Regions from separate parts of the Desulforamulus hydrothermalis Lam5 genome, predicted to be linked through region 1. Evidence: a T-box and tRNA genes for the amino acid it is inferred to sense, from the RefSeq annotation. Region 1 holds a T-box; the other holds one or more tRNA genes.
The links. The T-box of region 1 lies ahead of ileS (isoleucine--tRNA ligase). A T-box ahead of a tRNA ligase gene usually reads a tRNA of that ligase, here a tRNA-Ile.
Positions count from the first base shown of each region.

Region 1 (3,409 bases):
GCGGCGGCCGGCTTTGGCACCTCTAGGACACGCCTGGTAAGGGAAATACTGGCTGAAAAACTAAGTTTAAACTGGCATACTTGTGCCAATGCGGCGGCTCCCGTACGGCAGGGGGATATTATCTCCCTGCGCGGCCGGGGCAGGCTTGAATTGGCAGAAGTAAGGGGAAATACCAAAAGCGGCCGCATAGGGATAGTCATTAAGCGTTTTTTATAAAGGATTCTACATCATAAAGGCAGCAGACGGGGGTGCAGCAAATGACAGTATTAACGCCCATGGAAATTCAAACCAAAGAGTTTGCCAGAACTCTGCGCGGGTACGATGTAAAACAGGTGGATGCGTGGGTACAAAAAATTAAAGATCATTATGAAAGACTGTTTGTGGAAAACCATGAATTAAGAGAGAAATTAGCCCGGGCGGAAGAAAGCATGGTGCATTACCGGGAATTGGAAGATGCCTTACAGCGTACCCTGGTGATGGCCCAAAAAAATGCGGAAGACATGCGCAACAACGCCGAAAAGGAAGCCAGAGTTATGCTGGAACAGGCGGAGGTGGCTGCCAGAACCGTTAAGCAAAAGGCGGAAGAAGAAGCGGAACGGATGCTGCACGAGGCTTCACAAAAGGCGGAGGAAATGATTAAACTGGCTGACCGGAGGGTTGGCGCCATTTTGGAGGAATACCGCCGCTTGGAGAAACAGGCTAATATCTTTAAAGTTAAATTTAAAGCTTTGCTGGAAGCCCAGCTGGCTATGGTGGAAGGCAAACTGGCCGCTGTGGAGGAGGCAGAAGAAAGTGCTTAATTAGATAAATATTTGGCACTGAACTACACCGGCCGGTGGCTGCCCGGGCTTGGTTTCTCTTTTACCGATAAGCTGGTTGGGGAGTGATTATGTGCTGGATATCAGACAGGATGGAACAGGAGTTGTTATTAAAGTGCGGGTGCAGCCCAGAGCTTCCCAAAACGGTCTGGCCGGCCAATTGGCCGGTGCTGTCAAAATTCGTTTAACCGCGCCGCCGGTAGATGGTGCGGCTAACGAAGCCTGCTGCAAATTTCTTGCTCAGTTGTTTGGGGTGGCCAAAAACAATGTTACAATCATAGCAGGCCATACCGGCCGCAATAAGACCGTTCGCATCGAAGGAATTAATCAGGCCCAGGCTCTGGCGGCAATTCAAGGCAGGGACTGTTCTTAACTTGAATCCCGGCAAGCGCCTTCCTCGAATTGATTTACGGCCTGCGGTTGACCTGAGTGTCGCATTTGGTTATAATATTGCTGTTATTTAAATATTGGCAACGCCAATGAGCGGGAAAGTAAAATGATGGGAGCTGGACAGAGAGCCCGGGCTTGGTGGAATCCGGGTCAGAGCCATCCTTTGAAAATCACCCGGGAGGTACCTGCTGAAACCTTTTGACACAGGGAGTAGGTTGGGTCGGTGCGCCGCCGTTAAAGGTGTTCGGAGTGTTCAGGCGTGGTCCTGTTCATGAGGGTGGTACCGCGGGTAATCAGCTCGTCCCTTTGGGGCGGGCTTTTATTTTTACACAAAGTGCAAAAAGGCAGGAGTGGTTTCAGTGGACTACAGCAAAACCCTTAATTTACCACAAACAGATTTTCCCATGCGGGGCAATTTACCGCAAAAAGAACCGGAAATCTTGAAGTATTGGCAGGAGATTGACCTGTACAACAAAGTACAGGCCAAAAACCGGGGTAAGACCAAGTACATTTTGCATGACGGCCCCCCCTATGCCAACGGGCATATCCACCTGGGACATACTTTAAATAAGGTGTTAAAGGATATGGTGGTAAAATATCGATCAATGGCCGGTTATGATGCTCCCTATGTACCGGGGTGGGATACCCATGGGCTGCCCATCGAGCAACAGGCCATTAAGCAACTGGGCATTAACCGCCACCAGGTCAGTCCGGTTGAGTTTCGGGCTAAGTGCCGTGATTATGCGCTGCAGTGGGCGAAAATTCAAAGTGAGGAATTTCAACGCTTAGGGGTACGGGGTGATTGGCAGCGGCCCTACTATACCCTGTTGCCTCAATATGAGGCCACACAAATTCGTGTATTTGGGGAAATGGCCAAAAAGGGTTATATTTACAAGGGTCTTAAGCCGGTGTACTGGTGCGCCTGCTGTGAAACAGCACTGGCTGAAGCAGAAGTTGAGTATGCCGATAAAACCTCTCCCTCAATTTATGTTAAATTTCCGGTTAAGGACGGCCGGGGGATTCTGCCTGAGGATGCGGCTGTGGTAATCTGGACCACCACTCCCTGGACCCTGCCGGCTAACGTGGCCATTGCGGTTCATCCGGAATTTGAATATGTATTGGCCTTGGTTAACGGTCATAAAGTTGTGGTGGCCAAAGGTTTGCTGGATGCTTTCCGGCAAGCGGTGGAGGCTGCCGAGGCAGCAATCCTGGATACTTATAAAGGAGAACAACTGGAACGGGTGGTCTGCCGGCATCCCTTTATGGAGCGTGATTCTCTGGTTATTTTAGGAGAGCACGTTACCCTGGAGGCCGGTACCGGAGCTGTACACACGGCGCCGGGGCATGGCGAAGAAGATTTCCAGGTGGGCAAGCAATACGGCTTACCTGTTTTAGCGCCGTTGGATAACCGGGGCAGGTTTACGGCAGAAGGCGGCAAGTTTGAGGGGCAGTTTATCCTGGATGCCAATAAAACTATTATTGAAGAATTAAAAGAAAAAAATGTCCTGCTGGGGCATGGTCAGATAAAACACCAGTACCCCCACTGCTGGCGTTGCAAACAACCCATTTTCTTCCGGGCCACTGAACAATGGTTTGCTTCGGTGGACGGTTTTCGCCAGAAAGCTCTTCAGGCTATTCGCAATGTTAACTGGGTGCCGGCCTGGGGTGAAGACCGTATTTACAATATGGTGGAAGGACGGGGTGACTGGTGCGTATCCCGCCAGCGAACCTGGGGTGTGCCAATTCCCATTTTCTACTGCAATGACTGCGGTAAAGAAATTATTACGGAAGAAACCATTGCCCATATTGAAAAATTGTTTAAGGAACACGGGTCAGATATTTGGTTTGCCAAAGAAGCCAATGAGCTGGTGCCGCCTGGGTTAACCTGTCACCACTGCGGTAAGGGCAAAGATTTCCGCAAGGAAACTGATACCATGGATGTTTGGTTTGATTCCGGCTCCAGCCACCTGGCGGTACTGAACCAGCCTGCATTGTGGCCGGAACTGCAGTGGCCGGCTGACTTGTACCTGGAAGGCAGTGACCAGCACCGGGGTTGGTTTAACTCCTCCTTATCCACCGCTGTGGCAGTAACCGGCCAACCACCCTATAAAACTGTACTAACCCACGGTTTTACAGTGGATGAAAAGGGACGCAAGATGTCCAAATCCCTGGGCAATGTGGTGGATCCCCTGAAAATTTGT
Region 1 covers NZ_CAOS01000012.1:75,799-79,207, forward strand. Annotated here, with positions in the region: gene DESHY_RS09720 (YlmH family RNA-binding protein) at 1-216, shown strand, start outside; gene DESHY_RS09725 (DivIVA domain-containing protein) at 258-800, shown strand; gene DESHY_RS09730 (DUF167 domain-containing protein) at 892-1,191, shown strand; T-box leader at 1,289-1,517, shown strand; gene ileS (isoleucine--tRNA ligase) at 1,568-3,409, shown strand, end outside.

Region 2 (3,409 bases), on a different contig from region 1:
CAAAAGTAGAGCAGGTTAAAGAACTGATCGAAAAGGGCAAAAAACGCGGCGTGCTTACCTATACAGAGATCATGGATACGCTGCAGGGGATTGAGCTGTCCCCGGACCAAATTGATGACATTTATGAGAAAATTGCTGCCATGGGTGTGGAAATCGTCCCTGAAACCACCGATTTGGAGCCACTGGAAGTAGATGACGCCATAGACGCGCCGCCGGAAGAAGTGGAAGTTGACCTTACCATTCCGGAAGGCATCGGGATTGACGATCCGGTCAGAATGTATTTAAAAGAGATTGGCCGGGTTCCTCTGCTGTCACCCGAAGAAGAGGTGGAGCTGGCCAAACGCATGGAACAGGGGGATGAGGAAGCGAAGCGCCGCCTGGCGGAAGCCAACCTGCGCTTGGTGGTCAGCATTGCCAAACGCTATGTGGGCAGGGGCATGCTGTTTCTGGACTTAATCCAGGAAGGCAATCTTGGCTTAATTAAAGCGGTAGAAAAATTTGATTACCGCAAAGGTTATAAATTCAGCACCTATGCCACCTGGTGGATCCGCCAGGCCATTACCCGGGCCATTGCCGACCAGGCCCGCACCATCCGCATACCGGTTCATATGGTTGAAACCATTAACAAATTAATCCGGGTTTCCCGCCAACTGTTGCAGGAGTTGGGCCGCGAACCAACCCCCGAAGAAATTGCCAAAGAAATGGATATTTCCAGTGAAAAAGTGCGGGAAATTATGAAAATAGCCCAGGAACCGGTTTCCCTGGAAACACCCATTGGCGAGGAGGAAGATTCCCACCTGGGAGATTTCATCGAAGATGCGGATGCCCGGGCACCCGCTGAGGAAGCATCTTTCACCCTGCTGCGGGAGCAACTGGACGAAGTGCTAAAAACCCTCACCGACCGGGAACAAAAAGTCTTGCGGCTGCGTTTTGGGCTGGATGACGGCCGGGCCAGAACCCTGGAAGAAGTGGGGCAGAAGTTTGGGGTCACCCGGGAGCGCATTCGCCAGATTGAAGCCAAGACGCTGCGCAAGCTGCGTCACCCCAGCCGCAGCAAAAAGCTGAAAGATTACCTGGATTAACGGTTAAAAAATGTGATAAAAAACAACAATATGCTGTTGACCTGATAAAGTTGTTTTAGTATAATAACTTTCGTGGTGATGCTCCTCGATAGCTCAATGGTAGAGCAACCGGCTGTTAACCGGTAGGTTGCAGGTTCGAGTCCTGCTCGGGGAGCCAAATCAACGGGCCTATAGCTCAATGGTAGAGCATCCGGCTCATAACCGGCGGGTTCCAGGTTCGAGTCCTGGTGGGCCCACCAGTTGAGATGTGGGTGTGAGAGGTGCCAAGCCTCTTACAATCTGCATCAAAAATTAACCCATAAATGAAATGCGGCCCCTTGGTCAAGTGGTCTAAGACACCGCCCTTTCACGGCGGTAACACGGGTTCGAATCCCGTAGGGGTCACCATATACCGGGCGATTAGCTCAGCTGGGAGAGCGCCTGCCTTACAAGCAGGATGTCGGCGGTTCGATCCCGTCATCGCCCACCATGCAAAACCTCACCGTTAGGTGAGGTTTTTTTGCATTTTGGTTTGGGACGGTACCATTGAATTTGCAATTTGTTTAGTTCAAAATGGTGTCCCGTCTTTGTTATAGTTGTACCAGAATAACTTTCCTGACAATAATGCAAACCAGCGGACCTTTTTTGTGTCCGCAATTTGTCGAAATTTAGGCAATGCACAAGACATTAGCACCCCACCCCTTAATGATAATTTAATAATAATGGAAACAAAGGTTAAAAAATCCTAAAATATTTCATGTAAGGGGTGTGCGGATGCTGCAAAGTGTTAAAACAAAATTATTGATCCCCCTGCTTGTGCTGTTGGGACTCTCCCTGGTCATGCTGGTAGCCATGGGATACCGGCAAATGCGCGAGGCTGTTTTGGATCAAGAGCAAGTGCGTTACCGCAACATCGAATCCATCGTCAGAAACGACCTGGAAGCAGTGTTTGCTGCTGCCGGCATGGGCCTTAGCGCCTTAATTGAAATGCCGGAGGTGCAAAAGGCCTTTGCCGAGCGAAACCGGGAAGAACTTTACCGGCTGACTGCGCCGGTTTTTGCCCGGGCCAAACAGGAGGGAATTGAGCAAATTCAGTTCCACCTGCCACCGGCCACTTCTTTTTTGCGCTTGCACCAGCCGCAAAAATTTGGTGATGATTTATCATCCTTCCGGGCCACCGTTTTGCAGTGCAATAACGAAAAAAAATGGGTGGCCGGGCTGGAGGAAGGACGGGGCGGTTACGGTTTCCGGGTGGTTGCCCCGGTGTATTACCAGGGGCAGCATGTGGGTAGTGCCGAGTACGGCATGGGTTTTGGCGCCAAGTTGTTGGCTCGCTGGAAAGAACAATGCGGCGGGGAATTCTTTATGTACCCCTATGCCGGTAACGGCGTAGCCTGGCAAAAGGTTGACAAAGATAAGCCGCTGGCCGGCACAGCCGAGCAAGATCCCTGGCCGGTGCCCAACGAGGAAGTGAAAAAGGCGGTGGCGGGCCGGGGCTATCACCTGGTGTACCAAAACAATGCAGCATCTGCAGTGCTGATTATACCTCTTTATGATTATAGCGGTCAGCCCATCAGTTATGTCAAGGTCAACCTGGATCGTACAGAAGTTTTAAAGCAATTGTCCGCAGTTTTAAGAAACAGTGCCCTGCACCTGGTGCTTTCGCTGCTGGTGATGGGGCTGGTGATGTACTGGTTGATCGGGAATATTTTAAAACCCTTAAATCGGCTGTCTGAACATATGGCAGTGGTGGCCGGCGGCAATTTAAGCGGCAGTTTCACCGTCCAGGGTAAAGATGAGATAGCCCGGGTGGGGCACAGCTTTAATACCATGCTGCAGAATTTTCGACAGTTGCTTGGACAAACCGGCGAGGTGGCCGGACAACTGAGCGAGGCCGGCAAGTCGCTCAGCATGTCATCAGAAGAAACCAGCGCCTCCCTGCAGGGGGCTAACCAGCAGGTGGAACAATTGGCCTATTCGCTGAAAGATTTAACGGACACGGCCCGGCAGACGGCGGATTATTCTGAACAGGCCGGCCAGGCGGCCCGGGCAGGCCAGCAGGTGGTGCAACAGGCAGTGCAGCAAATGCGGGTGCTGCATCAGATGGTGGAGAACCTGGCCGGGGATACCGGCAGTTTAGGACATCAGATTGAAGATGTCAGCAAATTTGTGCAACTGATTGGTGAGATTGCCGAACAAACTAACCTGTTAGCCTTGAATGCTGCCATTGAAGCAGCCAGGGCGGGCGAACACGGCCGGGGCTTTTCCGTGGTGGCGCAAGAGGTGCGCAAACTGGCAGACAGGTCAAACCAGGCGGCAAAAGATGTGGCAAACATTATCCGGGAAAT
Region 2 covers NZ_CAOS01000013.1:278,638-282,046, forward strand. Annotated here, with positions in the region: gene rpoD (RNA polymerase sigma factor RpoD) at 1-1,082, shown strand, start outside; tRNA gene DESHY_RS11475 (tRNA-Asn) at 1,165-1,239, shown strand; tRNA gene DESHY_RS11480 (tRNA-Ile) at 1,247-1,321, shown strand; tRNA gene DESHY_RS11485 (tRNA-Glu) at 1,394-1,469, shown strand; tRNA gene DESHY_RS11490 (tRNA-Val) at 1,476-1,551, shown strand; gene DESHY_RS11495 (methyl-accepting chemotaxis protein) at 1,836-3,409, shown strand, end outside.
Region 2: it has a tRNA-Ile gene. The T-box ahead of ileS (isoleucine--tRNA ligase) is inferred to sense a tRNA for this amino acid. The anticodon was not compared.